Linked DNA regions of Metallumcola ferriviriculae. The protein of the gene in region 1 interacts with the protein of each later gene in a pairwise test. Links are inferred from orthologs where the notes say so. Each region holds a gene or a part of one and is shown on either strand. Other genes may lie near its edges.

Region 1 (15,721 bases):
CCACCTGTTCGTCAATAAACCACTTTAAGACACTAATAGTTGCATGCTCTCTTTCCTCGGTTGCCAAATCCATCAGCTTATAAATACGCTGGGTGACAAACTGTTCATGCTTTAATGCCGCCTGAAACACCTCTGTGACCGTAGAAAATTCATTATTGGGGTCTTCAAACCCCTTCATAATTGCCCGGCCGCCCATTTCATTAATGAAATTGTAGAACTTCATGGCATGAAAACGTTCTTCTTCGGCCTGTACCAAAAAGAAATTTTCGAAGCCCCGCAGATCTTCTGAAGCACAGTACGCTGCCATAGCAAGGTAGTACTGAGCAGAATAAAACTCCCATTTAATCTGCTCATTTAGTTCGTTGAGTAGTTTTCCCGAAAACACAATATCGCCCCCGAAGATTAATTAGTATCGATTAAATTGCCCCACTGCGAAAATATTATGCCAACTAATCACTTCCCTGGGAAGCTGCTGCTTCCTCTACGGCAGCCTTATCGAGAAATTTTTCCGGGTCAGGCAGGTCTTCCAAATCGTCGAGGCCAAAGTACTGTAAGAATTGACCGCTGGTGCCATAAAGAATTGGCCTGCCCGGCCCCTCCTTGCGACCAATTTCCTGGATTAACTTCTTTTCCATCAGCGTGTTGACCACACCATCCACTTTAACTCCGCGTATCTGTTCCATTTCAGCCCTGGTAATTGGTTGGCGATAAGCCACAATGGCTAGAGTCTCCAACGCAGCCCGAGACAGAGCATGGGCCTGGGGCTTATATAATTTCTCGATATACCCGGAAAATTCCGGCCGGGTGCAAAGCTGGTAACCGCCGGCTAAGCGTACTAATTGGATGCCGCTTTCTTTATCATTATATTTACGGGCCAACGAATCCAGCAGTTCCTCAGTATCCTTTTCTTTGGTCTCTAGTATATTAGCCAGATTTTTTATTGATAATGGTTCTGCGGCAACAAAGAGTAAGCATTCTAACGCAGCCAATAGAGTTTCCGAAAATAGCACTATGCCTCTCCCCCGTCATCTTTGTCGGTATCTTCCCTGGAATAGATGGCTATTTCAGCAAAATTTCGCCGCTGACGAACTAGTATGTTTCCGCTACGAATAATTTCCAGCAAAGCCAAAAATGTCACCACTACTTCTACCCGGGACACCCCGGGACGAAATAGTTCGGCGAATATTATCCCATTGGGGTTGAATCTGAGCCGTCCACGGATTTCTTTCACTTTATCGCGAATGGTTATTTCCGCACGGTGAACCTTGGTTATAGGCTCTTCATCAGGCATCTTCTCCAGTACTTGAGCCAAAGCGTCCAAAAGGTCGGCCATTTCCACATCCTGCAACGGATTATCGTTGCCGACAAATGCGCTGGCCATTTCTTCCACATCAACCGGCCTGGTAAAAACTCTGCCTGCCGCTTCTTCCCTTTCTTTTAAGTATTCTGCCACCAGTTTAAACTTCTTGTACTCCAACAGCCTTTCCACCAACTGGTCCCTAGGGTCCAGGCCCTCATCCTCTTCTTCCTCTTCCTTGGGAGGTTTGGGCAGCAGCATTTTGGCCTTAATAGACAAAAGAGTAGCCGCCATTACCAAGAACTCACTGGTAACCTCCAAATCCATTTGTCCCATGGACTGCAGGTAATGGAGATATTGATCAGTAATCCGGGCAATAGGAATGTCGTAGATGTCAATCTCATTCTTATCAATGAGGTGAAATAATAGGTCAAAGGGCCCCTGAAACACCTCAATATCAATTTTATAGCTCATCTGCTCCCCGCCTAACCGATGTTCATTACCTCTCGCACAACGCGTAAGGTTTCCGCCGCTTGTTTTCGGGCCTTATCGGCTCCAGCAGTCAATATTTCCTCAACAATCCCGGGGTTATTTTCAAGCTGTGCCCGACGCTCCCAAATGGGATTAAGGCTTTCGATCATCTTATCTGCCAAACGCCGTTTGCAATTAATGCAGCCAATGCCGGCGGTACGACATTGCGCAATTCTTTCTTCTACTTCTTCATCGTTATAAATCTTATTATAGGTGTGCACCACGCACACTTCCGGATCGCCGGGGTCAGTCTTTCTCACCCGGGCAGGATCGGTAATCATTAGGCGTACCTTTTCCCACAGTTCCTCAGCATTGCTGCTAATGGCTATGTCATTGTCATAACTCTTGCTCATTTTGCGCTTATCTATACCGGGCAGCATGGATATTTTCGCCAGCTTTGGCTGGGGCTCGGGGAAAACTTGGCTATCATACAGATGATTGAAGCGGCGCACTATTTCACGAGCCAGTTCCAGATGCGGTAATTGGTCTTCGCCTACTGGAACGGTATCGGCCCGATAAACCAAAATGTCTGCCGCCATCAACACCGGATAACCAAGAAAACCATAAGTACGGATATCCCTGCCCGCGCCCAACTGCTGCAGCTGCTCTTTATAAGTAGGACAGCGTTCAAGCCAGGATAATGGCGTGGTCATGGACAGAAGCAAATGCAGCTCCGCGTGTTCCTTGACGTGAGACTGAACAAAGATAGTACTTTTTTCCGGATCCAGACCGGCACTAAGCCAATCAATAACCATTTCTCGTGTATCTTCCTTGATGCCTGCTGTATCTTCATAGCCGGTAGTCAAAGCATGCCAATCAACTGGTGCAAAAAAACATTGATACTCTTCCTGGAGACGCACCCAGTTTTCAATGACACTCAAATGACCAATATGCAGTTTCCCGGTGGGACGCATACCGCTAAAAATCCTTCCCTTGCTCATACAAACACCTCTCTGTCAGTTATTATAATAGGGCAAAGCTGCTCAAATACATAAAGGAACTATAAATAACTTGAACTACAGGCCACAAAATCCGGCCGATTATTCCGGTAAACAACAACAGCAGCAAAATCATCGTTCCATATCGCTCCAGATTCTGCATTATGTGGGCCTGACCGGCAGGCAGAAGCCCGGCGAGTATCTTTGATCCGTCCAAAGGCGGTACCGGTATGAGATTAAATACTGCCAGTACTATATTATAAAGAACCACTGACTGAAAAAAACTGCCCACATACCAGTTACTAGTGCCAAATAGCTGCAGGCCTACAGCCCCCAGATAAGCCAAAACCAGATTCATGACCGGCCCGGCCAGACTTACCATCATCATTCCCTTACGCCGGTCGCCGCGAAAGTGGAATGGATTGACCTGAACCGGTTTAGCCCAGCCAAATCCTACAACAATAAACATCAAGGCACCTAAAGGATCAAGGTGATTAAGCGGGTTTAAAGTCAGCCGTTTTTGATACTTGGGGGTTGGATCCCCTAGCATATAGGCTACCTTTCCATGGGCATATTCATGAAAGACAATGGCAATAAGAATAGCTGGGATTGCTGCCAACAATGAGTTGATATCCATACTGTGCATTTACAACACTCCTTTACTTTCCAACCAGTTACGAACAAACCGCTGCTGGTCCTGAACAGTCTCTACTTTCCCCTCAAGCACTGCGGCCTCCAAAGCAAATAAGACCTTGCCGTACACAGGCCCGGGCTCAATACCCATCTTTCCAAGCACCTTCCCATCCATTTTAAGCAGTTGCGGCAGCCGTGTGCGCAGCCGAAAGTATTGATAGACATTTTGTTCCACTTGTCCTTTTATAAATAAAAGAATTAGTGCCATCCCTAATGGAGAGCAATCCTTTAATAACTTATGCAGTTCACCCGGCCCCGGTGTTTCCAAGTCCTGCAGCATGGCTGCAGAATCCTCCTCTAAACAGCGCTTTAAGGAACTGCGCTGTTCTTTGGTAATCGAAAGCTGGTCTAGCCATGCAACCGCACTAGTTTCATCGGTTTCTCGTAAAATAACAGTGAGAAAAACCAACCATCGCTCTAACGAAACCCCAGTAATGTCTGCTACTGCGGTGATCACCGGAATTACTTTATTTAAGGACTCTTGTATAGAGTTTTTCCATTCTAACCCCGGAATAATCTGCGGCCAGATACCCAGCTCCGCCAACCGCCGTAAACTTTTCACCGGGTCGTTTTCTGCAAAGATTAATTTTAACTCATTCCATACCCGGTCTGGACTAATGTTTTTCAGTGCTTCCTCAGCAACAGCGTTGCTTAATACATGAGCAGTTTGTGGTTCCAATTGAAATTGATAACGTTGTTCAAACCGCACGGCCCGTAATATACGGGTAGGATCTTCGATGAAACTGAGGTTATGCAGTAATCTAATGCGCTGCTCTTCCAAATCACTGTAGCCGCAAAAAAAGTCAATCAGCAGGCCAAATTCATCGCGATTGAGGCAGATTGCCAAAGCATTAACGGTAAAATCCCGCCGATAGAGATCTTCCCTTAAGTTGGTTTCCTCTATGGTAGGCAAGGCTGCCGGATACTCATAAAATTCTTTCCTAGCAGTGGCAAAATCAACCTTAATGTCTGATGGCAAGTGTACGGTTGCGGTATTAAATTTTTCATGCACCCGTACGTTACCGCCAAACTCAGCGGATAGTTTTTCCGCTAATTTTGGGGCACTGCCTACCACAACTATATCTAAATCCAGATTGGGTACACCCAGAAGCAGGTCCCGTACGAACCCTCCCACCAAATAAGCACCCCAATTATTTTCGTCAGCCAAGCGACCAATTCCTGCAAGCAGCTTTAACTGTTCTCCCTCTAACTGCTCCCCCAGCAAGTCAAGTATATCCGGCATGGTCTGCCAATCACACCGATCCTGGTAAAGTGTATTAAAGGGATGCGCATAACCATCACCATGCATGGTGCGTAATATATCACTTCGGGAGATAATACCTACTATTTTTTCTCCAGCCATTACCGGCAGTCGGCCCACATCATACCTGACCATTAATCTCTGAATTTCCGGTAAAGGCGTGTCCGGAGAAATCACTTTAACCTGCCTGCTCATAAATCCTTTCACCGGCGCGTGGCCTAAGCCATGATGCAATGCCTTATCCACATCCCGGCGGGAGACCATACCGACCAGTTTGGCGTCTTCCCTTATAGGCAGCCCCGAATGTCCGTAGCGCAGCATCATCCGACCGGCCTCTTTGATAGTTGTATCAGGAGCCAGCACTTTAACTGGATAGGACATAATTCCGGCCGCGGTGACTAGGGGTCGTACATTTTGTTGAAGTAATTCTATCAATTGCTGGTTGATGGTGGCTGGGTCGCCGTTTTTCACTGTGGCGGCAGCCGCTTTTGGATGACCGCCGCCGCCAAACCCGGCCATAATGGTATGCATCGGAACACAGTCTAAGCTGGTACGCCCTACCAGATGCACCCTTTTGCCCATTTTCACCAGGGAGATGAAAGAATTAACGCCTGTAATTTCCAGTAGTTTGGCGGTAAGATAAGCGAGCCCACCTATGTAGTCTTCCACTTTTACTTTGCTCACCAAAATTAAAATGCCATTAATACTTACTTCAGTAATATTACTGAGCATACTATTAAGCAAGCCCTGTTGGGCCTCATCCAGATGCTGTTCCATAAATCGTGACACCACTGATAAGTTAGCCCCTTTGTCAAGCAGCAGTGCCACTGCCCGAACGTCCCTAGGTGTAGTTCCGGGATGAGTCATAGCCCCGGTATCCTGATAGATTCCCAAGGCAAATATGGTGGCTTCAAATGCAGAGATACTTTGACCTTGGGTTGCCAGTTCTTCCACTAAAAGCGTGGTAACGGCACCCATCTGCTCCTGTTTGAGCCTGTAGGCCTTAATACCGTCTTTTTGTGACGGGTGATGGTCATAGACAAGCACCTCCCGCGCGGAATCCAATGCCCACTCCATTTCTCCCAGCCGTTCTGGAGTATTGGTGTCAACAATAACCACCCGGTCTAACTGCTGCTTTTCCACCTGATGAGCGAATAAAATAGGGAGGCTGTCCTTATAAAGAGACAAAAACTCAGCCACAGCCGGACCGGCTTTACCGGACAGTACCATTTTCCCTTTGGGAAAAAGCTTCTTAGCGGCAACCATGGCCGCCAAACCATCAAAATCTATATTCCTATGAGAGAGAATTAATTGCAACATTTACCCCTCCGAACAGCCAAATACTGCCTTAGATTATATCATTAAAGCGGCGGTGAGGCCAGAAAAGCGCACATTAGAAAAGCAGCACCCAAAGGGTGCTGCCATGAGCTACAATATTTTTCTGAGAAAATCCTGGGTTCTGCTGTTCTTTGGATTGCTGAATATATCCTCAGGAGTACCCTGTTCGACAATTACCCCTTCGTCCATGAACAGCACCCTATCCCCCACTTCCCGGGCAAAGCCCATCTCGTGGGTAACAACTACCATAGTCATACCCTCTTTGGCCAAATCCTTCATAACCTCCAGCACCTCACCCACCAATTCTGGGTCTAATGCGGAAGTGGGTTCGTCAAAAAGCATCACTGCCGGATTCATGGCTAGAGCCCGAGCGATAGCTACCCGCTGCTGCTGACCACCAGAAAGGTTGTCCGGATAAGCATCGGCCTTATCGCTAAGGCCAACCTTAACTAGTAGCTCTAAAGCCTTTTCCTTGGCTTCAGCTTTGGAAAATCCCCGCACCTTGGTGGGTGCTAACATTAGGTTTTCTACAGCGGTCATATGCGGAAACAGGTTAAACTGCTGAAACACCATTCCGGTCTCCGCCCGCACTTTGTTAATATTAGTTTTAGGGTCAGTTAAATTGAAACCGTCAATAATTACCTCACCGGAAGTGATTTCTTCTAACATGTTTAGGCATCTTAAAAAGGTACTCTTACCGGAACCGGAAGGCCCGATAACACATACCACTTCCTGCTCCTTAATGCGTTCGGTAATTCCTTTAAGCACTTCAAGCTCACCGAAATTTTTGTGTAAGTCCTTAACTTCTATAATTGTACCCTTATCCGATTGGCTCAATTTACATCAAGCCTCCTCTCAACATATCGCAGCATTAATGTTATAGGAATTGTTAAGCTCAAATATAATACGGCCAATAGTGAATAAATCTCAAAGTAAGCGAAGTTTGACGCTACACTAATCTGCGCCTGCCTAGTCATTTCTGCCGCACCAATAATAGTAAACAGTGAAGTATCTTTTAAGCTGATAATAAACTGATTACCCAGCGAAGGAATCATGCGACGAAACGCTTGGGGCCAGATAATATGATACAAAGTGTGGTAATGGTTAAGCCCCAGGGACCTGCCCGCCTCTCTTTGTCCTTTAGGCACACCCTCAATAGCACCCCGCACTACCTCGGCAATGTAGGCCCCGGAATTAATGGCAATCGCAGTTATTCCGGCCGGTAATATGTCAAGATTTAGCCCCAATAACTGCGGCATGGCATAATAAATCCAGATTGCTTGCACCAGAATCGGCGTGCCCCGAATTACCTCTACATAAACTGTTGCCGCCGAAAAGGCGTATTTATTCTTGGCAGTACGGCCTAGGCCCACAATAGCACCTAGAAAAAAACCTATAGCCAGGCCGCCCACTGTAAAAATAATAGTAAGCTTCATTCCAGCTAATAAAAACGGAAGGGCCTGAGCGACATACTTGAATTGCAAATCCATTAAATCACCTCTGGGGATATTTACCACTTTTACTCATATAAATGTTAGAGCGTAACACTGGGTTACGCTCTATACTGCAGTTAGAACCAACAACTTATCCGTGAATAAATTTATCATCCACATATCATAGCAAGGTCCTTAAACACTAATAAAACCTATTTCTCCGGTTGTTTACCGAACCATTTTTCATAAATGTCGTTGTAAGTGCCGTCATCTTTCATTGCCTGAAGTGCTTCGTCAACCTGAGCAGTTAATTCGCTGCCTTTAGGAAAAGCAATACCGTAGGACTGACCTTCCATTAATTTGCCAACGGTTTTAACTTCGCCGTCACCAGCAGTCTTAATATAATATTTCACGTTAGGTGCATCATGGACAGCAGCGTCTACATTACCGTTTCTTAAAGCCATGTAAGCATCTGTGATATTCGGGAAAGGAGTGTTTTTCTTCACGCCGTCAATACTTGCTACGAAATCATAGCTGGTAGCACCGGTTTTTGTTCCTACCACTTTACCCTTTAGGTCTTCTTTACCCTGAATATCAGAATTATCGGCTCTAACCATGATTAATAATCCGGAATCATAGTAAGGCATGGAAAAGTCAACTTTCTCTCTACGTTCGGGCTTAATGGTCATACCCGCAATAGCTGCATCAATTTTATCCGTCTGCAGAGACGGTATTAAAGCGTTGAAATCCATGGGGCTTAACTCATAGTCTACTTCCAAACGCTTGGCAATTTCGGCCCACATATCAATGTCAAAACCTTCATAATTACCTGTTTCTTCATTACGGAATTCAAAAGGTACAAAGCTTGTATCAACACCAACAACTAGTTTTTCTGCCTTATCTTTCGGTTGTTCCCCTGCCTGTCCACCGTCGTCTCCTGTGCAACCGGCTAAAAGGCCAACCCCCAACAATAATACAATTGACAATACCAATATCTTACTCTTACGCATATTCTTCCTCCTCCATAAATTTGTCTGCCTCTCCACATCATAATCATATTATATTATACACGATGCTATGACAAAAGTAAATGAAGGTATATTATCATAAATACTGTATACAGTCCAGATTTTTTCTAAAAATCGACTGAAAAAATTTCTAGAAAACTTAAAAGGGCCGTATAGGCCCGTCTGCTAACCAATAGACTGAAGACAAACTTCTTTCTTTTTTGCCAATCTTTCCGGCATCACATCGTTACGAATTAAGTCCTGATAAGTCTCGGCCTTAATTATTAATTCCGCCTGCCCGTCTTTAACCAATACCGCCCCCGGTTTGGTAAGACGGTTATAATTATTGGCCATACTATAGCCGTAAGCGCCGGTACAGGGCATCAGCATGAGATCGCCGGCCTCAGTTTGGGGCAGTTCTACGTCCCAAGCAAGCATATCACCGGATTCGCAGCATTTGCCGGTAATCGAAACTGTTTGCTCCAATTCTCTATCAGCTTTATTGGCTAAGATAACCTCGTACTTAGCCTGGTAAAGAGCCGGGCGAATGTTATCCGTCATACCGCCATCCACAGCCACATACTTACGAACACCGGGTATTTCCTTGACTGAGCCGATGGTGTAAAGTGTGCTGCCGGCAGGACCGGCAATAGACCGGCCAGGTTCTACCAACACCCGGGGGGATAATAGCTCAAACTCCTCAGTTTTCTCTTTCACCCGAGCCATAACCATGTCGGCATATTCTTCAACAGCTGCCGGTTGGTCACCATCAGAATAATAAATACCAAAGCCGCCGCCCAAATTAAGTTCCTCAACAGCTAATCCTGTTTCCCGCTTAATGTCAGCAACAAACTGTACCATTACATCAACTGCATGCACATAGGATTCCATCTCAAATATTTGCGAACCAATATGACAGTGTACTCCCCGAAAAGAAACATGCTTTTCCTTGACTGCTTTCACCGCTTCCAAGGCCTGCCCGTTGGGTAAAGTAAAACCAAATTTAGAATCAATCTGTCCGGTCCTAATATAATCATGAGTATGCGCTTCCACACCTGGTGTAATACGCAGTAGTACTTCCGGCACGCAGTGACGTTCCCGAGCCAAAGCATCCAAAATCTCCAACTCATAAAAATTATCCACCACTATCCGGCCCACTTCATTATCCAAAGCCATGCGCAGCTCTTCAGGCGTCTTATTATTACCATGGAAGTAAACTCTGTCCATCGGAAAGCCGGCCTTAAGAGCTGTATATAATTCACCGCCGGAGACCACATCAAGACCCAGACCCTCTTCCTCAATAATACGACAGACTGCCGTAGTTAAAAATGCCTTGCTGGCATAAAGAACCTGGGCATTATGATACTTTTCGGTAAAAGCGTTATAATATTCTCTGCAGGTTGCCCGCATTTTCGTCTCATCAAAAATATATAAGGGTGTGCCATACCGTTTGGCTAAGTCTACGGTATCGCAGCCGCCCACTTCCAGATGTCCTAGGTCATTAATCTTCATAGTGCCATGAAATTTCATTTGGTTCCTCTCCTTTTTTGATGATTTTACCAATACTCTATGTAATATTATCTCTAAAAAAACAAAAAACGACAGTGAGCATTCCTCACCGCCGTATTATGGCGCACATAGAAACACCCATCTCTTTCCCAGGTAAGCGAGATAGTTCTCCACCGGACAGCCAGGGCAGCTACCAGTGACAGTCCTACACCTATTAAGCGTAGACCCAGCCCAAAAACAGCAGCGGTTTTTGGACTTCGGCGAATGCCCCTTTCCTATGAGATCACAGGTGCCCTCCTCACTCATAGTAGTAATGGCTAATTCGCGCCTCTACCTCACCTCCATCAAGAGATGAGGCATTAATATTCTTTTAAAATATATTAACACAGACACCACGTTATGTCAACTAATTTCCAGGCTAGCAATAACTTGACAAAATGGTGCCTGACACCATTTTGTCAAGTTATTGCAGATGGCATGTGCTGTTAAGCAGCGATATTATGGGTGGATGGTTTTTTGGAAATTTGATAATGTTCACTGCTGTATTCCCCTGCTCAATCTGCCACATGGCTTTAAGAGGCAAATCCAATACGGAGCAAAGAATGGTACGGATAGTAGCACCGTGGGAGAAGACTGCCACTTTACCGGCATATTCATTCTTTGCTACAATATCCTTCACCGCCTGATAGGCCCGTTTCTTAACCAGGGCAAAGCTTTCTCCCTCAGGCAGGTTTACTTCCGCCGGGTTTTCCATCCACTGCTTGACTATGTCAGGGAAAATCTTATTAATCTCTTTAAAGGTACGGCCTTCCCATGTACCGAAATTGATTTCCCTCAGTCGTCTATCTGCCGTTACTTTAATCGCTCTACTATCCGCAACTGCAGCAGCGGTATCATAGGCCCGAGATAAATCACTGGCATAGATGGCGGTATATCGCACTTCTTTAAGCCAGTGTGCCAATTCTTTCGCCTGTCTTCGGCCCACTTCACTTAAGGGTACATCCTGGTGTCCCTGATATTTATGGTCCTGATTCCACAATGTTTCGCCATGACGGACTAAATACATTTCAAGCATAATCCTTCTCCTTTAGCGTTTTAAATTCCTAATAGTTTAAGCATATAGCGGTAAGTATTACTGGGGCGTCCAACTCACAGCTTTAAGGCACGGGCTTCCTCATTAAAGTAATTCGGTTATCATGAGCTGCTAAGATTACTTTTACCTTTTATTTGTTATTCTAATTCATCATAATAATTCCTTGTTTTATTTGCCAACTTGCAGAGGGAAAAACCTTTTTGGGGGTAGTCATGAAGGAAAAAATATTGATATGGGAGAAACTAGTATATAATGCTTTAATCAAACAAGTATGCCAACTAAGAGGTGAAGAAAATATGTTAACAACAATTCTTTTTGATTTGGATGGTACAGTGACAAACTCACTGCCGCTGATCAAACAAACGTATGCTAAAGTTTTCAAGGAAATGGGTTTAAACTGGGGTAACGATGATGTCATGCGGCTGATTGGTCTGCCGCTTAAAGAAATCGGGCGGCAGTTTGCCGGTGAGCTTCGGGTAGAAGAGTTTTTTGATCGCTACCAATACTTTTACCGCCGAGAACACAACCGCTGTATGGAGGTTTACCCGGGCACCGAAGAATTACTTAACCAACTGGGCAAACAGTTTACTTTGGCTATCGTAACTTCAAAGAGCAAAGTGGGCACGGAAATGACCTTGGATTTCCTAAAGCTTAAAAATAAGTTTTCAGTGGTGATTACTGCTGATGATGTGGAAAAGCATAAGCCAGACCCGGAGCCAGTAGAAAAGGCACTTGCATCATTAGATGCTCATCCTGATGAAGCAGTTTTCATCGGCGATAGTCCCTTTGACATTGTCAGCGGTAACAATGCCGGCGTTACCACCATTGCCGTCAGCTGGGGCATGGCTGATGCAGCAGAACTGAATACACATCTGCCAAACTATCTAGTGTCCAGCCGTGAGCAGTTGAGTGTAGTTATTGAAAAAATCGCCCAGGAGGGCGCACTGCCCCAGAGGGTCTCTAAAAAATGAATACCTACCTTTAACGTGACTGCTTTAATACTATAAAGTAGGGTAAAAAGATATTCCGGAGGAAATTTCGCATCCGGAATATCTTTATTAGTGTAATTTTCTTTTAGCAATCAAATAATAATTATCGCCATCGTAGCTGCCATGAGGCTGATGGTGCTACGCAGCGGTATGGAAGTCTATATATAAATAAAGAACCCTGCAAAATGCACAGGGTTCATAGCTTCTTATTTATATTTTAGGGAGACAGGCCAGGCTCTGCTTGACACTTTCTTCAGCATAGTCCGCATCTTCCAGTTTATTACCCAGGTAAGCGTCGTAAGCAGTAAGATCAAAATGGCCATGACCGCTAAGGCCAAACAGAATGGTCTTTGCTTCACCCGCTTCTTTGCACCTTAAGGCCTCGACCACCGCACCATGAATCGCGTGGGAAGATTCCGGTGCCGGTACTATTCCTTCACTGCGAGCAAAACGGATAGCCGACGCAAATACTTCATTCTGACCGAATGCCTGCGCTTCGATCAATTTATCTTGGTAAAGCTGACTAACCAATGATGAAGCACCGTGGTAGCGAAGCCCGCCCGCATGAATTCCCGGTGGTACAAAATCATGGCCCAGGGTGTACATCATAGTGATAGGCGTCAATTGAGCCGTATCGCCAAAATCATAGGCAAAAGTACCCTTTGTCAAGGTAGGACATGCACTAGGTTCTATCGCTATAACCCGCACTTTTTTATTTTCAGTCAAATTATCTTTTATAAAGGGAAAACCCAACCCGGCAAAATTACTGCCGCCGCCGCAGCAACCGATAACTATGTCGGGATATTCGTCTACTTTAGCCAACTGCTGACGCGCTTCCAGACCAATAACTGTCTGATGCAGCACCACATGGTTAAGTACGCTGCCTAAGGCATAATTAGTATCGTCGCGCTGGGCTGCGTCCTCCACAGCTTCACTAATAGCGATACCTAAACTGCCCAAGGACTCAGGGTCTTTGGCCAAAATACTCCGTCCTGATTCAGTATATTGACTGGGGCTCGCTATTACATTGGCCCCGAATACTTCCATGAAGGATCGTCGGTAGGGCTTTTGGCTGAAACTAATCTTCACCATATAAACCGTACACTCTAGACCAAAGAACGCACAGGCCTGGCTCAGTGCTGTTCCCCACTGACCGGCGCCGGTTTCCGTGGCCAATCTCTTGATACCCGCCTGCTTGTTATAATAGGCCTGCGGTATAGAGGTATTGAGCTTGTGGCTGCCTGAAGGACTGACGCCTTCGTATTTGTAGTAAATCTTTGCTGGCGTATCCAACTCTTTTTCCAAACGGACAGCACGATAAAGAGGTGCCGGCCTCCAAGTACGGTAAATATCAGCTACCTCTTCAGGAATATCTACCCACCTGTCGGTGGTTACCTCCTGTTTTATCAGTTCCATTGGAAAAATTGCGGATAAATCTTCAGGTCCGGCAGGTTGCTTGGTGGCAGGATTCAACGGTGGCTTTGGCAGATTAGGCATATCCGCCTGAATGTTGTACCACTGTCTCGGCATTTCCCTCTCATCCAACAAAATCTTCACAGCTTCTTTTTTACTCATCTTACTCATCTCTCCTCTCCTAATCTAAAACTAAACTAAACTCATGTTTCCACTATTTTACTAAAAGCCGTCACCATTGTCCAGAGGTTTTTATGGTATTTCTTTGCAATTGCAATAACTTGACAAAAAGGTGCCTGGCACCTTTTTGTCAAGTTATGCGGAGAGGGATTGTTCCCATTTGCCGCAGCGGTCGCCCCAGCGGGCCAGCGGCTGTCCGTCCATACTGATCTCGATTACTTCGCAGGCGTTGGCGCAGCCGGAACATTCAAAACTTCTGGTATCGAACTGTTGGTCTACCAAAGAGAAGCCGCGGAAATCTGTATATCCTTTCTGCTTTACTTTTTCCTGGGCTAAGATTGCGGCCCCCACGGCCCCCATAACATTGAAATACTTCGGGATGATTACTTCCTGGCCCAATGCTTTGTTAAAGGCCTTGTGCATACCGGCGTTAGCGGCTACCCCGCCTTGGAATACCACCGGTCCCAAAATTTCCTTTCCTTTACCCACATTATTTAAGTAGTTGCGCACCAGTGCCTCACAAAGTCCGGCGATTATATCGGGCAGACTGTGCCCCATCTGTTGTTTGTGGATCATATCAGATTCGGCAAAAACCGAACAGCGCCCAGCCACCCGAACGGGGTTATCGGTACGCAGAGCCAGATCGCCGAACTCTTCGATGGCCACGTCCAGCCGTGCCGCCTGCTGGTCAAGAAAGGAACCGGTGCCCGCGGCACAAACGGTATTCATGGCAAAGTCACTGACAATCCCGTTACGAAGAATGATTATTTTAGAATCCTGACCGCCAATTTCTAAAACCGTCTGTACTTCGGGAACCATCTCGATAGCAGCAATGGCGTGAGCGGTAATCTCATTCTTCATCGTATCCGCACCTACAATCACCGCCGACAGGTTGCGGGCACTGCCGGTAGTACCTACCCCTGCTACTTGATAAGTCTGCCGCATATCCTTTTTTAATTTCATTAACCCGTTTTTCACTGTCCTAATGGGCTGACCCTGCGTGCGCAGGTAGAGTGACTCCATTATTTCCCTATCTTCATTCATCAGCACTAAGTTAGTGCTGACTGAACCCACGTCTAATCCCAGAAATACCTTCATCACTACATCACTCCTGTTTGAGCATATTTCTGCCGATAAATTAAATCTACAAATGCCTCCAAGCGCGTCACCAATCCAGCTTTCCCCGTTTGTTCATCCACGTAGATGCTCATTACCGGTATGCCGTGGTCCTTACTCACCCGCGGCAATATAGTCTGGGCCACAATTTCCGGCATACAGGTTAAAGGTGCCAATTGGATGACGCCGTCAAAGCCCTGCTGCGCATAGTCAACGGTTCCGCCCACCGTTTCCCAGCCGTGGCCACCGACAAAATGGTTAAGATAGGGCTTGGCCAGCTTTCGCAATCTTTTATTGCTTTTAATTGGGATAATACCTCGGAAAATATGATCATTTATCCACTCACTGAGATAAACTGAACGACTTACTTCAGCGCCCATTCGGCCTAAATGCCTTTCCATATCCAGATTTACAAAGGGTTCTAAAATGGTATAAATTTCTCCCACCACAGCAATTTTTACCGGCTGGAACTCCGTCTTTTGGGGCAGCTCCCCCATGTCTGCCATGGCCCGGTGGGCAGCTGCATAAATGTCATTCCTATTATCTACCTGTTCTATTTCCACAACCGCTTTATCGAAAATACGGTCTGCTCCTCCTTGGCTTTTCTCTCTCGGTCTTATCTGCTGCAGTTTTATTTCCGCCAAATCAATAGCCCGCGCCTTATACCAGGCCAGTTGTACCGCCTTTATTATTGTCGGCCAAGATTTACCGTTTGCCAGGGTGCGCACGTCGTACATCAAGTCGCTGAAACTTGTATCCGGCGGCTCTAGCACCACCATCTTCATATCTATTCCCAGATCATACAAAATTTCGCGCTGCACTTGGGCATAATAGCCAAAACGACAGGGCCCTAGACCCCCTGCCATGAGGATAGTGTCCGCCCCTATTTCTCGGGCTTCCAGATAGTTGCCCAAGTTAATCTT
Region 2 (15,792 bases), 590 kb from region 1 along the record:
CTGAAGGAAGCTGATGGCGGTGGTTGGGTGCGAAGCACCCAGGGGGGGTTCCTGGGTAAGAGTATAGGAGAATTGGTAACTTGTGCCGTAGCCCCCCTTGATGCCTTTGGTGCAAAAGCATTACCTCTAAATGCCGAATGGCACGGAATACATTTGTCCCCAATTGGATTAACTTAAATATTTACTATTAAGCAATTTGGGGGTTTTACGACGCTCCAATAGATCGCCGGCAGGTAAGGTAAACTTAAATACACTGCCCTGTCCGTACTTGCTTTCGGCCCAGATGATACCGCCATGAGCTTCAACTATGTGTTTGCAGATAGCTAAACCCAGACCTGACCCACCGTAAGCACGTGAACGGGATCTTTCTCCTCTATAGAAGAGTTCAAAAATATGGGGTAAATCCTCACCGCTAATGCCGGTACCATTATCAGATACCGAGATGATAATAAGTTGATTTTCCTGCACGGCGCTAATTGTGATTTCCCCATCTTTGGATACATGCCGGCGGGCATTTTCAACCAAATTGTCTATCACTTGAATTAGCCTATAACGGTCAACTTCAAGAGAGACCGAGGGAAACGGTCTAATTACTTTAAAATCGATGGGTTCGTTACTAAACTCCAACTCCCAGTTTTTAATTATATCGTTTAAAAGCGCCGCGCTATTTTCTGTGGTCAGGGTTAATGTCACTTTGCCTAATTCCAGTTGGGAAAACTGGGATAAATCGTCAATTAGTCGGTCGAGCTGTTCAGTTTTGTTTTTAATCACGGCTAAGTAGCGGTCAAACATTTCCTTATTGGAGGCGACTCCATCCTGAAGACCCTCAACATAACCCTTAATGGAGGCAATGGGCGTGCGCAAATCGTGAGAGATGCCCGCAATCATTTCCTTTCGTGCGCGTTGATATGCCGCCTGTTTATCCAAAGATTCTTTGAGCCGATGCCTCATGTTATCAAAGGCCCGGGCGAATTTACCCAATTCATCGTCTCTTTTATTGATAATTTCAAATTCCAGATTACCTTGGGATATATTTTGTGCAGCATTGTTCAACTCTGATAAAGGAGTTAAAATACTACGGGAAATGTACCAGGTAAATATAACCATAAGTATCAACAGCGATAAAAAGCCAAGGGAAAAACTACTAATAACAGATACTATGATGTTGGAAAAACCCCGTAATGGCTGTCCCGATGGGTCAACCTGGATAATTGCTTTTGCAGCTACTTGTCCATCTATAAAAATAGGTGTGGTGAATTTAAATAATTTACTGCTTAGCGCAGCAAGGCTAGCAACTTTATTTTTATGGTTTTGAATATCATTACTATCTTCCCGAGAATTATAGATCTCCTTGCCGCTTTCATTTGTCAATAAGAGAGTCAATTTATACTTTAGCAACAAAGGCTTTATTTTACGAGAGAAGGTATCACGGTCTTGGTTAAGCAACGGGTAATTATTTTGGACCTCTTTTATGACACGGTCGTTAGCTTGGATTAGTTTGTTTAGACCTTCTTCATTGATTTGGTCAGCGCTTTGAGCACGCGATAATGTCACACTGAGTGCAACCAGGGTAATAGCGACAGGTACGGTAACGATAATAATAAAAGCGGTAATCAAGCGAGCTTTAATACCTGTTTTCATAGGCTTGCTCCGTCAAATTTGTAGCCCACTCCCCAGACTGTTTTAAGAAATACGGGTTTTGATGGGTTCTGTTCCATTTTCTCGCGGATTCTGCGGATATGTACCGTGACCGTATTAATATCCCCGTAATCATCATAACCCCACACGTGATCGAAGATCTGTTCCCTGGTAAATACCTGCCCTGGGTGCTGGGCCAAGCAGTAAAGGATCTCAAATTCTTTTGCGGAGAGTTCAATTGTTTTACCGTCCAACTGAACGTTATATCCGGCGCCATCTATTTCCAGGTTGGGGAATTTTAATGTTTGTCTTGTATTTTCCGGGGCTGAAAGTGTGGTATAACGCCGTATTTGTGCCTTAACTCTTGCTACCAATTCCCCGGGACTAAAGGGTTTTGTCATGTAGTCATCTGCGCCCAACCCCAAGCCGAGGATCTTATCGACATCGGATTTTTTGGCGCTGAGCATCAGAATGGGGATTGTAGAGTTACTGCGGATTATTCTGCAGACTTCCATTCCATCCAGTTTCGGCAGCATTATATCAAGAACAACCAATAACGGTCGTTCTCTGCGATAAAGCGCCAGGCCTTCTTCACCATCAGATGCAATAATAACTTCAAATCCTTCTTTAACTAAATAGTCCCGAATTAGCAGAGCAATTTCCTTTTCGTCCTCTACTATAAGAATTTTTTCTTGGGACAAGAATTTCACCTACTTTCAGGCCCGGACCGGTAGTTATGGAACGAACCTACTTGTTAGCCACATAAGAGACTTTGCCTTTAAAACAAAATATCCTTCTTACTAAATTGATAAATGCTAATTAGATATGACGTACCTCCGTAAATGGCCATCACAACAGCGGCCGTTAAAAATTCACGATGGCCGGAAGCAGTAACAAAAAGTTTTGGGACTGCTTCAAAATAGCTAATCAGCAGATAAGGGCGGAGATTTACCGCTAGTTGTCCTAATACACTTAGGGTCATCAACAGCCCGATGGATATTCCCACTGCCGCACCGGTATTGGTAAATTGCAATGCTAGCAGCAAAATCACTGCTGAAAAGGTCAGCAAGGGTATAATGGATACCAAGTGGGCCCCGGCAGTGACCAGCAGTCCCTTGCCGGTGGATAACGACACATCATGGAATGTCAGCTGTTCGCCCCAACCAAAAAATATTGTGCCAAGTAAGTGCCCGGTCATTTGCGCAAAGGCCAGTAGAAAAACCATCGGTATTACTAATGAGATTAATTTCGCCGTCAATAGTTTAGTACGGGATACCGGATGAAGCAGCGACAGTTTTAAGGTGCCCCCAGCATATTCTCCGGTAATCATATCTGCCACGGTAATGATCAAGAAGATGGGCAGAATGAGATTAGTCATAGAGTTAAGCATATAAAGGGGCATATTTTGACCAGTTATCTCAAGAGGAATTTCACCAAGTACAGCTTCCAGCTTTGGCAGGAGACTGAATACCAGGGTGATTATCATGAAGACAAGCATTCTTTTACCAGCAAATATCTTTATTACTTCGTTTTTTATTAGGTTATACATGGCTTTCGCCTCCTTGGGTTAAGTCTAAGAAATATTGCTCAAAGGACTGCTGTTTAGGGATGACATAGTTTACAGCAATACCCCGGGATACTAGCATTTTGTTAGTACTGGCCGAAAAACCTCTATCTAACTCCACACTTAATCCCTGAGAGGTTTTACCGATGGATTTGATGAAAGGGGCGGAGCGCAGAATGTCTATGGCCAGGTCTGTTTCATCTGTAATTATTTCCACTACTTCATTATTGTGAGCCAACAGTTGTTTCACGGAACCTTGAGCAATTAAATCGCCCTCTTGTAAGATAGCCACTTTGTTACAAGTTTGCTCTACCTCATGCAGCAGATGGGTGGAAATAAAGAAGGTAATGTCCTGCTCCAATGACAATTGGCATATCATTTCCCGCACTTCCTTCATACCTTGGGGATCAAGACCATTAGTTGGTTCGTCCAAAATGACTAGTTTTGGGTAGTGCAGCAGTGTTCGGGCAATTCCCAACCGTTGCTTCATACCCAGGGAATAGGTTTTGACTTGGTCATTTGCCTTATTATCAAGTCTCACCATTTCCAGCACTTCGTGAATACGTTTTTCGGGTATTTGAGGATGTAAATTTTTTATCAAAGCTAGATTTTGGTGCCCGGATAACGATAGGTGGAATGCTGGAGTTTCAACTAGGGCGCCGACACTATTAATTGCATCGTTGAAATTGTGCATCAGGTTATGGCCGTTAATGTTTACAGTGCCTGCATCAGGGTGGACAAGTCCCAGAAGCATGCGTATAGTGGTAGTTTTGCCGGCGCCATTAGGTCCTAGAAAACCATAAATATCGCCCTCGGACACATCTAGCGAAATGTCATTTACCACTCTCTTGGCACCGAAGCTCTTGGATAGATTAATTACTTCAAGGACTGCTTTTTTCGTCATTTCGGTCACTTCCTTTTTACCGTTCTTTGACTACACCCTTATTCTGTCAGGTAAAGCTTACATTAGTCTTATGAAGATATTAAGAATTTATTAACGAACAAAGGATGACCGGTGAAAGCGTGGAAGTAATAGCAGGATTACAGCTAAAAAGGGCGGTAGAATAATCCTTAATAAATGCAACCATTTTCGAATTTGTGGTGTCTAATTATTAGACAGAGCCGGAGGATGGTATATGTTGACGGAAAAAGAACTGGTGGAACAATTAAAAAATGCCGAGGAAGAAGCGGTAGAGCAGTTGGTTGAACGGCTTGCTGACCGGCTACTGCGAACGGCTTTAGCTATTATCGGAGACCGGCAGTTAGCGGAAGAGGTGGTCCAGGATACCTTCCTTCAAGTATGTCGGAGGATTGGCTCTTTTAAGGGGCAGTCCTCCTTAGAGACTTGGATTTATCGTATCACAGTCAACCTGGCAAAAAACCGTATTCGCGGCGGCTGGTTTCGGCAGGTGATGGCTTTTAATGCCGGGGATTTTGATTTTGCCGCGGCCCCGCCTGGAGAACAACCGGAGAGTATTATTTTAAGGGATGAAGAGCGGGAGGCAGTGATAAGTACCTTAAAAGGTTTTCCGCTTAAATACCGGGAAGTGTTGGTCCTTTATTATCTGGAGGAGCTAAATATTAGAGAGATAAGTGCGATATTGCAGCAGCCGGAAGGCACGGTAAAAAGCAAATTATCCCGCGCTAGAATACTCTTGAAAGAGAATTTGACTAAAAAGGAGGTGGTTTTCAGTGAATAACGAGGATAGAAAGATTAAGGAAATACTGATTAAGGGGGGAGTGGATGGTGCTAGCTTCAGCCCAGAACAAAAAGTAAAGATGGTTGGGATCATGTCAGAGGAATTGAGCCGGCGTCCTGTGGGCCTTTGGCAGAAATTAAAATATCGCTATGAATTATTCTTGGAAACTACCTATGAAATATCTTTAACCCCTGTAATCGGGCTGTTTCTAATTGCGGCCCTGGCCGTAAATATTAATTTTCTAAGCAGTGACAACACTAAAAAGGGACAGAATGACCAACCGGTGTATTATGCCCGCCAAATAACATCTGCGCCGGATGGAAGCATGCAGATAGTATATGTACCGATGACTGGGGAGGTAAAATAGTATGTTTAAAGTGAGATTGACGGGAAGACAATTGGTGAGGCTGGGACTAACGGGCCTATTTTTACTGGCGGCGGCGTATTTAACCGCGCCCGGCTTAATTTTTACCAGGGCCCAAGATTTTTCTTCCCGGGGGGAGACCAAAAAAGCAACTGCTTATTACGAAACAGTGGCTAAGTACTTTCCATATTCCGCGAAAGCCGCCAGGGCATTGTATTTCTCTGCACAGCAGGATATACGCGGCAATGGTGTACCTGGTGCGATTAATATTTTCCCCAGATCTATTGGTACCGGCGATGGCTTTGGCCCAAAAGAATCCATAGAAAAAGCCATAGGTAAATTTAGCGCTGTCATAGAGCGCTATCCTCAATCCCCCTGGGCCCGGCACTCCTATAGGGAATTAGGTGAAGCATATTACGCGCTGTCCGATTATAAAAACGCTGAATATTATCTGATGCAGTCGTTGGAAGAAAGCGGTATGGGCGATTCCAGCAGCACGGAACTGTTGACGAAAATCTATCTTGAGCAGGAGCAAAATGAGAAGGCATTGGAGCTGGTAAATAAAAGTTTGGCGCAAAAACCTACTGCTAATCCTTTAGAAATGATGCGGCTTAAGGGTGAAGCGTTAATGGCTCTGAAGCGTTTTGACCAGGCACGACAAATTTTTGAAGGGATTCCTATAAAAGCGGAAAGAGATTTGACGGAGCTGCTACAAGATGAGGGACAGGAGACTGTTCGTATGAATATTGATCATTGGCAGGAAATTTCTCAGCGCTATTTAAGCCAATTGACCGGACTTGAAGAAGGGGAAAACACCGGTGTTATCAGAGGCCGGATAACAAAGAATGGTGAACCTATGGCAGATGTCAAAGTGTATTTACTTCAGGATTATGACGACAGCCATTATTCTTCAAACACTGAAGGTATCCCCTTTGATGTGACTGACCAAAAAGGGCGTTATCAATTCGAAAATTTAACCGCCGGAGAATACGCTTTGGGATTAACGCTTATGGCAGAAGATATTCGGGGATATACACTAAGAACGCGGGAGGAGAGAATAACACTTGCCCCGGCACAAGCTGCTATAATGGACCGTGATTTTATTCCGGTGATTGAGCTTAAGTCGCCTTTGGCGGGTACCGTAAAAGAGGATATTATTCAGTTTGCTTGGCAGAAAGTTGCTGGCGCGGCTTATTACGATATAATGCTGGGTGTGGTAAATCGTGATGCTGAAGGTAATATCAATGGTACGTATACCGGTAGTTTTCGTCATGATATTAGGGATAATGAACTAACGGTAGACATCCAGGATGAAATAAAGAAATCTAGGTTTAGCCGCAGCATATCATATTCCGGCGGCAAGGTAGACCCCTTATCCGTCTTAGGGCCGCTGTACTATGGCGGTGAATATACATGGGGTGTTGTTGCCTACGATGAAGCGGGTGAACGAATCAGCGACAGTACTGGATATGGTTTTTTTGCTCGGGAGAAGGACTTACCGATGTTTAAGATAGAGGACACCGGTTTGACCGATGCGGACCGGTTGTTGTTAGAGCGAAAGTATGAAGAGGCCGTTGCCCAATATCAAAAGCGGCTGCAGGAGAACTCCAAAGACGTTCATGCGTTGTTGGTTTTGGCTCGTTTATATGACCTGGGGATAGAACATGACCAAAAGAACCCTGCTGAGGCCGCTAAATATTACCGCAGAGTGTTAGCGGTGGAAGATACCCCCGAGGTGCGTAAGGCGTTAGCCGATGCTTATTACAATGCGGGAATGAACCAAGAGGCAATGGACATTTTTGAAACATTATTGGGCACCGGTGAAGAACAATGGTATGTCCATTATCGAATTGCCCGGCTGCAATTTCATCTGGGTGAGCCGGCTAAGGCGCTGGCTAATTTGAAGAATGTTGTTGCGATGGAAAATGGAGAGTATGTCCGTGAGTTTCCGGTTATTTTAGCCTTGCTGCTTAATAAAAATGAGCAGGCCCTGTGGTTTGCGGAACAGGTAGATGATGGCTCAGAGTACTTGCAGCTACTGAAGCAATATATTCAAAAGGGCTATGCAGTAAAAACTGATTCAGAGAAAGCGATTGCAGCAGGGCATTATGACCCAGCCCTTGAATCGCTGGGGGATAGTGCGCATGACCAATTTATCAAGGGACTGCTTATTAGGGCCACGGCACGTAATTACCCCCGGGAATTGTTAGAGGAAAGTATTGCTGAGATTAACGATGACACATTAGCTGCATTTTTTGAAAAACTGGCTTGGTAACAGCTTTCTAATAGAATAAAATGTTTTCGCTTGTTATGACTCGCATTCTGTGCGGGTCTATCTTTTTTTTAATAATATATCAACACCAAAATAAAGGTAATTTACAGAATTGTTAGAAAATATTATTAAGATAGATACTGCTGCGTAAAATGTACTAAGGGGTTCATCATGGGGAGGGATGCCTGTGAAAAACAATCGGGTAGTCAGATCTAGTGCACCATTTAGTGACTTGGACCCGCAGACATTTGAGTGGGTCATAGAACATATGGAAGTGGAAAGGTTTAAAGCGGAAGAGTATGTTTTTCACCATGGACAGAAGTCTTTGGAAAAGCTGTTTTTTGTAGTAGAAGGATTGGCCGAAGTACTGGTAGAGAATGACACAGGCAATGAATATGTAGTAGGAACCAGGAAGCCCGGTGACTTTTTTGGAGAGACCGGGATTCTGTCCCAGAAGGAATATGCCGGGTCTATTAAAGTAGTCAGCTCGCTGGTTTGCATGACCTTAAAGAATACTGATTTTGAATATTTGTTGGCAAATGATTTGAACTTTGCCAATTTCTTCAGCAAGATATTGACACAACGAGCCAGAGGTCTGTATGAAGAATTATATTTAGAGCATTCTCACTTAGCCACAGGTTTGGACAGCCGACCATTTCGGAAAAAAGTATCGGAACTGATGACTAAGGAAGCCGTGTCTTGCGATACAAGCCATAATGCTGCTGAAGCGGGGGAGATTATGGCAAAGCATAATATTGGTTCTCTTTTGGTCCTTGCAGGAGATAAGCTGGTGGGTATTATCACTGAGAAGGACTTGGTTACCAAGGTGGTGGCTGCTGATCAGAAACCACGGGAACTGGGTGTTTCAGCGGTAATGGATACAGAAGTAGTGACACTGCCGCCGGATGCTTTTTTCTACCAGGCACTGCTTGCGATGGTCAGAAATCGAGTTAAGCATGTGGTTGTCACGGATGGGGAAGACATTTCCGGGGTGGTAAGCCTTAGGGATTTGGTCAAGGCCCGTTCCAGTGGTGCACTGACTATTGTAGACAGAATTGAGACAGAAGACAACCTGGATGCATTGGTTGCTGCCCGCCGCGAGGCGGACCATGTCTTAACGGCACTATTCTACGAGAAGGCTCCCATCCCGGAAATTTGTGAAGTGATTACGGAGCTTAATGATCGTCTCACGCGGAAGATTATCGTCCTTGCTGAGAAAGAAATGGAACAGGAAGGCTGGGGGACGCCGCCGGTATCGTACTGCCATATTGTCATGGGCAGCGGCGGTAGGAAGGAGCAATTATTTCGTACTGACCAGGATAACGGAATAATCTATGCAGATAGCAGCTCTAAACAAACAGCAAGTTTAGAAAAATATTTTCTTAATTTAGGTGAAAAAATTGTCTCTGGCTTAGAAAGATGTGGCTTTTCTCGCTGTAATGGGGGTGTTATGGCAAATAGCCCTAAGTGGTGCAAATCTGTTTCTGCTTGGAAAAAGGATATGGATAAATGGGTATTGGAACCGGAGGGGCAAAAACTTAGAGACTTAACAATCTTCCTGGATTTCCGCCCTGTCTATGGTTTGCAGGACATGGCGTACGAACTGAGGCGGTACATTTTTCAGAAATTCAACCAAATGCCCGTGGTATTAAAGTATCTGGCTAGGGATGATTTAGAGCATGGCGTACCTATCAGTTGGCTCGGCAATGTTATCACGGAGAAGTCCCGAAAACATCGGGGGCAGTTGAATTTGAAAACGGCTGCTAGTGTCCATTTAGTGGATTGTGTGCGTATCTTTGCGCTCCGTGAGAATATAGACGAGAATTCAACATTTGAGAGGATAACCCAGCTTGCTGACAAAGGGGTTCTATCCAGCGACGATAGCGAAATCTTTAATACTGCCTATCAGTCTCTGTTAATGTTGCGCTTAAAAGGAAATCTCACCAAAGCAAACAAGGGTTTGGTGCCTGATAACTATGTCAATCCAGTGTCATTGAGTAAAAGGGAACGGACGGTTCTAAAGGATGCCTTTTGGGCAGTGAAAAAGCTGCAGCATCTTACAGGCCAAGCGCTGCAGGTAAGGAAGTAGGGAGGGAGATGTATGACAGTACCGATACTAAAGTTTTTATATAACAGCATATTGAATAGGCAGCGGCTTGACCAGGATATGGTAGGTATGAAAGCAAAGATAATTTCCCACCTTGCTGCAGGTTGTGAACAGGATAATTTGATGAAACTGCCGCTGTGGGATGTGCCCTTTTTAGTTATCGATACAGAAACCACTGGGCTTCACCCAATGGCAGGTGATGAGATTATCTGGTTCGCAGCCGTACCCATGTCGGGTCTAACTATCGAAGAAAACAAAATGTACGATAACTTGGTTAATCCTCAGGTTGAATTACCCTTGGAAATTCAGGAATTAACCGGAGTGCGTCCGGAACAATTAGCCGGTGCACCGACAATATATACCGTTTTGGAACAATTCCTTACCTTAGCATTTAACCGGGTATTGGTGGGATATAGATTAGACTTTGATTTTAGATTCATTAATTTAAAATTGCGTCGCTGCTGTAAAACGAAGCTCAACCACCATGTGTTGGATGTAGCAGTATTATACCGCGCTCTACACCCAGAAGCATCAGATTTTACCTTGGACCAGTTGGTACGCAAATACGACATTGATGCTGCGGGTCGACATACTGCGCCGGGAGACGCATTGGTGACCGCAAAGCTTCTGGTAATATTATTGAGGGAAGCTGCTCAATCCAGGAATTTAAACACCCTGGCACAGTTATATTATTTCTTACATTGGCGGGCGATGTTTTGAGGATACTTTACCGCAAAGAAAGCCGGACCCGGTTATTAACTGGGTCCGGCTTGTTTAATCTTACTTTTATGCCAATATGGCGGTGAAATGACATTCGTAATCTAGTAAGTATGCTTATACGTCTCCTTCTTCCGGGACGATGCAGATAAATGCAAAGTCCGCTGTGCCATTATTTCTGAACTGGTGTTCCGTTCCCCCGGGGACATATGCAACGCTGCCCGGACCTAAGTTGTGCTCATTTCCGTCAAGAAACAGTATCCCTTCGCCACTGACGATATAATTGATATGAGGCCAAGGATGGGAGTGCTTAGGGGAATTGCCAGATGCCCCCAAAGTAAAGTGGCGCATAACCCAGCCTTCCCATCCCTGCTCGGGACCGATTAATACCTGCTTCAAAGCGTTTTTCACACCAGGGGCGTTTACTGTTGTAGACTTAATGTCCTTGACATTACTTACATACATAAGTTGTCCTCCCTTCTTTTAATGAGCAATTCCATTTATTTTTGCTTTTTCCTGCTGTCTCAGGTTGTTAAATTATACTTTTGGGTATTTTGGTTATGTTAATTGATGGTATAAAAAATCAATATTCAGAAAGGGGAATTATAAGTGGCAAAAGTGTTGAACATAACCGCTAATCCTAAGCCTGTGGAGTATTCGTATAGTTTGTCTATGGCACAAGCATTTTTGGAGGCCTATCGCCAGGAAAGTCCTAATGATGAAATAACAGAAATAGACCTCTACGAGACGGACATACCTTTTGTAGATAAGTATGTTCTTAGTGCATGGGATAAACTGCAGCAGGGTACGGATTTTGATGCATTGAGTGATGCAGAAAAAAACAAGGTTGGCCAGATGAACCAAATGGTGGACCAGTTTACGGCTGCAGACAAATATGTCTTTGTAACTCCATTATGGAATCTCTCTGTGCCGCCAAAAATGAAGGCCTATATAGACACAATTTGTATTGTCGGCAAAACTTTCAAATATACCGAGCAGGGCCCGGTAGGATTGATGAACGGGAAGAAAGGCATCCACATTCAAGCCCGAGGCGGGATGTATTCCGAAGGGCCGGCTAAAGACTTAGAATTTGGCGATCGTTACATACGGGGGATATTGAGTTTCCTTGGGGTAGAGACTGCAGCATCTGTCATTGCTGAAGGGATGCTGCAATGCCGGATAAGGTTGATGACATCAAGTCCCAGGCGATGGAACGGGCGAAACAGGCGGGTAAGGAGTTTGCCAAGTAGATTTAATAAGCAGCAAGGCTAGGCCGGCGGCGGACCCCTTAAAGGTATGGTACCCGCAGCCTTTTATTATTTTTATTTTAATGGGGTGATGAAATGCACTACTGGAAAACGCCCTTAGGAAGATTGGTTATTCAGCTAATTATTGGATTGTTAGCGGGAATTTTTCTTATCAAAGTGTTTGCAGAGATGGCCCAAGGGGTGTTGATGAATTCACTAATGAATTTTGACAATGTATGGGGGGACTTTATTCGCAGTTTCTCCGACACAAGGGTTACCCGGTCCATCATTTTTGTGACGGACTTGGGTTCAGCTACCATAGAGATACCCCTGTTTTTGATGGCGGCCGCTTATTTAGCATTTAGAATCAAGCATACTTGGGAAACGGTTATTTTGGCGGTTGCTTTAGCAGGAGGATGGCTGCTTAATGAAGCTCTAAAGGCGGCCTTTCACCGCAGCCGCCCGGGAATAAAACATCTGGTAGAAGCAGGGGGTTACAGTTTCCCCAGCGGCCATGCTATGGTTTCCGCAGCATTTTACGGCATGCTGGGTTATATAATTTGGTTAAATTTAAAAGAACGGACAACCTATGCTTGGGTGATTTTACTGCTGACGGCGGTTTTAATTACCGCCATTGGTATTAGCCGCATTTACCTTGGTGTTCATTTTCCCAGTGATGTGATTGCTGGTTTTGCCGCCGGAGGGGCATGGCTTGCCGCCTGTATTACAGCATTAAACGGAATCAGGTATTATAAAGGTAAGCGAGTGCATGATGGTAATGAAGGAACGTAGCTATACGGCCCGAAGAGTTTGGCCCCGAAGATCTAAAGTCAAAAAGGTGTTGACATAACCGGAGAACTGGTGTTTCAAAAGTAGCGCCAGCTTTAGCCAAGGGCAAAGAAATTGTTGAGAAACTATTAGTGAATTTAATGGCTGAATAAAAGTTTGGGGGATGCCGTCAGGTACCCCCATATAATTTTGTTTTTTGAGCGACTTCGTTTTATAGCCTTTCCCTATCGTCCTAAGTCTAGGGCGGACCTTTCACATCAATTCTTACATGAGCACAGTTTTGTACCGTACGTAATAGGAAAACTTACCTCAGTCCTGTACCGTTACCCGATAACTTGCGGCTACGGGATTAAGACCAGATGAAGGGTTAAAGCAGCATGTAATGGAATAAAGCGGGGATGTATTAAATGTGTCATACTATTTCTGGATAATGAAATATTTGTATGAAATATTTGTAGTAAGTAGCAGGAAAAAGGCGATAAATATCGAAATTGCTAAGACGTGTAGACTCAATACTAAATCAGCGACAGAGGAGAGAAGTATGAAGCCACAAATTGATGGACAGCTGCTAAGTAATAATACTTCCGGAAAAGTGTATCGCAATCTTTCGGTTGCGCAATTGGTGGAAAAGGCGTTAGCACGCGGTGAAGGTACAATGGCGTCTAATGGAGCACTATCGCTTCTTACGGGTAAATATACCGGGCGTTCTCCTGACGATAAGTTTACTGTCGATACTCCAGGTCTGAATGGCGACATTGACTGGGGTACGGTAAACAGGCCTATGTCCCAAGAAAAATTTGAGCTGTTATACCAACGTTTATTGGCGTATTTGCAAAACCGGGACGTATTTATATTTGACGGTTATGCCGGAGCGGACCAAGAATATCGTCTTCCGGTTCGATTTATTAACGAATTTGCATGGCAAAATCTTTTTGTTCACCAGCTTTTTATTCGGCCTACCAAAGATGAATTGAATAGTTATCAACCAGAGTTCACTTTAATCGGGGCACCGGGTTTTAAAGCTGACCCTGAGGTGGATGGAACTAACTCCGAGGCCTTTGTGGTGGTTAATTACGATGAAAAGGTTGTAATTATTGGCGGTACTCATTATGCTGGTGAGATGAAGAAATCCATTTTTGGCGTTATGAATTACCTGCTGCCGAAGCGGGATGTATTTCCCATGCATTGTTCTGCTAATGTCGGCAAGAATGGTGATGCTGCGTTATTTTTTGGCCTTTCCGGCACCGGGAAGACTACTCTTTCTGCGGACCCGGACAGGTATTTAATTGGTGATGATGAGCATGGTTGGTCGGATTCAGGCGTATTTAATTTCGAAGGCGGATGCTATGCAAAATGCATCAATCTCAGTAAGGAGAAGGAACCGCAGATATGGGAAGCGATTCGTTTTGGTACAGTAATAGAAAATGTAGCAATTGACCCGCTTACCCGGGCGGCAGACTACGACAGTGACAAACATACGGAAAACACTCGGGCAGGATATCCTATTGATTTTATACCCGGTGTGGTACAGTCCGGTGCCGGTGATCACCCTGAGACGGTAATATTTCTTACTGCCGATGCATTTGGCGTTATGCCGCCTATTGCTAAATTAAATGCAGAGCAAGCCATGTATTATTTCCTTTCTGGCTACACCAGTAAACTGGCAGGAACGGAACGGGGTATTAAAGAGCCGCAGGCAACATTTTCGACATGCTTTGGTGCGCCTTTTTTACCGTTAAGGCCGATGGTTTACGCAGCGATGCTCGGAGATAGAATCGCTAAGCATAACACTCGGGTATTCTTAATAAATACCGGTTGGTCCGGTGGTCCTTACGGAGTGGGTAATAGAATGAACCTCAACTACACCCGAGCTATGGTTACTGCGGCATTGAACGGCCAATTGGACGATGTGGCATATCGCTCTGACCCGGTATTTGACATCTCTCTGCCGGTTAGTTGTCCCGGTGTGCCCACTGAGATACTTGAGCCCCGGGCAACCTGGAGTAATAAAGAGGAATACGACCGCGCCGCCAAAGGATTAGCCCGGAGATTTGCTGATAATTTCAAAAAGTTTAGCGGTGTACCGGATAAACTTACTACGGCAGGACCAAAGATTGAATAATGTAAAATACATGTGTATACTTTTTAATATTTCTAAAAAGGAAACCCACCATCCCTTTGGTGCGGTTTCTTTTTACTTAATGGAATTAACATCACTTAATCTGGGCAAAAATAAAGAAAGTGACGGCTAAGCGGGAGGCAAAAATTATCTTCAAATTAGAGCAGCGTCATGAATTCGTCAGAGGCACCTGGGCCGGTATAATTGGTGCAATTGCCAAATACATCTTTAACGAATTAATGCAGGTACTGAACATCGCTAAATATGATAACAACGCCACGGCCATAACCGTGGTTATGAAAGGATATGAGCATAATCTGGCTTTTTGGCTGTTCGGTTTTTTAGCTGCCATGATAATTGGCGCTTTTTTTGGAGTTATTATTGCTTTTATGTATTCCTATATATTCACAGAAGAAAGCTATTTATTTAAAGCTGCCGGATTAGGGGTTGCTATTTGGCTATTTAACTTCGGCTTGATATCCAAGGCATTTCATTACCCGGCCGATATTAAATGGAGTATGGGCGATGTGCTTTCTATGCTGGTAAGTTTAATAATATACAGCATGATTACAGCGTATTCGCTTAAGCAAATGGGCTTTTTTCGTGACCCATCAACAGATGAAGAATATTTCTAGGGAGCCAGTTGTTCTGGCTCTTTTTAAATTCTAAGCGCGTCCGGCTGAGTGAATCATTGTGCAGCTGCTTATGGCAGGATAATTTAGCCTAATTGCAGAATCTGTGTTAGAAACATGAAGGGCAGAATGAAAGTGGTGAGGGTATTGGGCAAGATACGGCTTAATTGGGATGGCAAAGATAAGTGGCTGCTAGCTTTGGATGAGCAGGGACTGCCTATTTGGGGAGAGGAAGAAGACCTGACAGGATATCCCTTAAACAACTGCCAATACATAGGAAACATGTCTCGCTTGTCGGGCACTTTTTTGGATGGGAATTTACTCATTAAGGGAGATAATCTGTACGTACTGAAAGCGCTGGAAAAGGATTTCACAGGTAAAATTCAATGTATCTATATAGACCCGCCTTTTAATGCAGCTAACGGTACCATGGGCTATATGGATGAGTTTGACCATGGAATATGGCTGTCAATGATGCAGACACGTTTGGCAATGGTAAAACGCTTTTTAAAACCGTCAGGCACTATCTTTATTCATATTGGTTACGAAGAGAAAAGTTATTTAAAGGTGCTTGCCGATGAGATCTTTGGCAGAGATAATTTTGTGTCGGAGATAACCTGGCAGCGGGCTCCGGACGGGAGAA

The links.
Region 2: the proteins of lysA (region 1) and MFMK1_RS17415 interact in binary tests that used the Escherichia coli proteins (3 or more experiments, as listed by UniProt). The link is inferred for Metallumcola ferriviriculae from one-to-one orthologs.

Annotation. Positions count from the first base shown.
Region 1 is NZ_CP121694.1:2,927,619-2,943,339, forward strand. The notes cover bases 7,857-10,760. They hold lysA (diaminopimelate decarboxylase), read right to left. Parts: upstream 10,029-10,760; coding sequence 8,685-10,028; downstream 7,857-8,684. Other genes in these bases: glnH (glutamine ABC transporter substrate-binding protein GlnH), read right to left, coding at 7,857-8,501; cobC (alpha-ribazole phosphatase), read right to left, coding at 10,471-10,760. Also shown: MFMK1_RS14425 (ferritin), read right to left, coding at 1-385; SMC-Scp complex subunit ScpB, read right to left, coding at 450-1,010; MFMK1_RS14435 (segregation and condensation protein A), read right to left, coding at 1,010-1,771; trpS (tryptophan--tRNA ligase), read right to left, coding at 1,783-2,769; MFMK1_RS14445 (site-2 protease family protein), read right to left, coding at 2,792-3,412; MFMK1_RS14450 (CBS domain-containing protein), read right to left, coding at 3,413-6,040; MFMK1_RS14455 (amino acid ABC transporter ATP-binding protein), read right to left, coding at 6,149-6,871; MFMK1_RS14460 (amino acid ABC transporter permease), read right to left, coding at 6,892-7,548; more of glnH, read right to left, coding at 7,704-7,856; more of cobC, read right to left, coding at 10,761-11,082; MFMK1_RS14480 (HAD family hydrolase), read left to right, coding at 11,313-12,071; MFMK1_RS14485 (TrpB-like pyridoxal phosphate-dependent enzyme), read right to left, coding at 12,300-13,664; MFMK1_RS14490 (acyl-CoA dehydratase activase), read right to left, coding at 13,818-14,780; MFMK1_RS14495 (CoA protein activase), read right to left, coding at 14,783-15,721. UniProt on the Escherichia coli protein: Specifically catalyzes the decarboxylation of meso-diaminopimelate (meso-DAP) to L-lysine. Is not active against the DD- or LL-isomers of diaminopimelate.
Region 2 is NZ_CP121694.1:3,513,128-3,528,919, reverse strand. The notes cover bases 489-3,463. They hold MFMK1_RS17415 (response regulator transcription factor), read right to left. Parts: upstream 2,340-3,463; coding sequence 1,638-2,339; downstream 489-1,637. Other genes in these bases: MFMK1_RS17405 (ABC transporter ATP-binding protein), read right to left, coding at 3,180-3,463; MFMK1_RS17410 (ABC transporter permease), read right to left, coding at 2,417-3,187; MFMK1_RS17420 (sensor histidine kinase), read right to left, coding at 489-1,641. In the rest of the region: more of MFMK1_RS17420, read right to left, coding at 169-488; more of MFMK1_RS17405, read right to left, coding at 3,464-4,106; MFMK1_RS17400 (RNA polymerase sigma factor), read left to right, coding at 4,339-4,902; MFMK1_RS17395 (hypothetical protein), read left to right, coding at 4,895-5,269; MFMK1_RS17390 (tetratricopeptide repeat protein), read left to right, coding at 5,271-7,541; MFMK1_RS17385 (DUF294 nucleotidyltransferase-like domain-containing protein), read left to right, coding at 7,726-9,627; MFMK1_RS17380 (3'-5' exonuclease), read left to right, coding at 9,640-10,365; MFMK1_RS17375 (cupin domain-containing protein), read right to left, coding at 10,480-10,827; MFMK1_RS17365 (phosphatase PAP2 family protein), read left to right, coding at 11,706-12,401; pckA (phosphoenolpyruvate carboxykinase (ATP)), read left to right, coding at 12,940-14,520; MFMK1_RS17355 (hypothetical protein), read left to right, coding at 14,640-15,152; MFMK1_RS17350 (site-specific DNA-methyltransferase), read left to right, coding at 15,279-15,792. UniProt on the Escherichia coli protein: Response regulator member of the two-component regulatory system CpxA/CpxR which responds to envelope stress response by activating expression of downstream genes including cpxP, degP, dsbA and ppiA.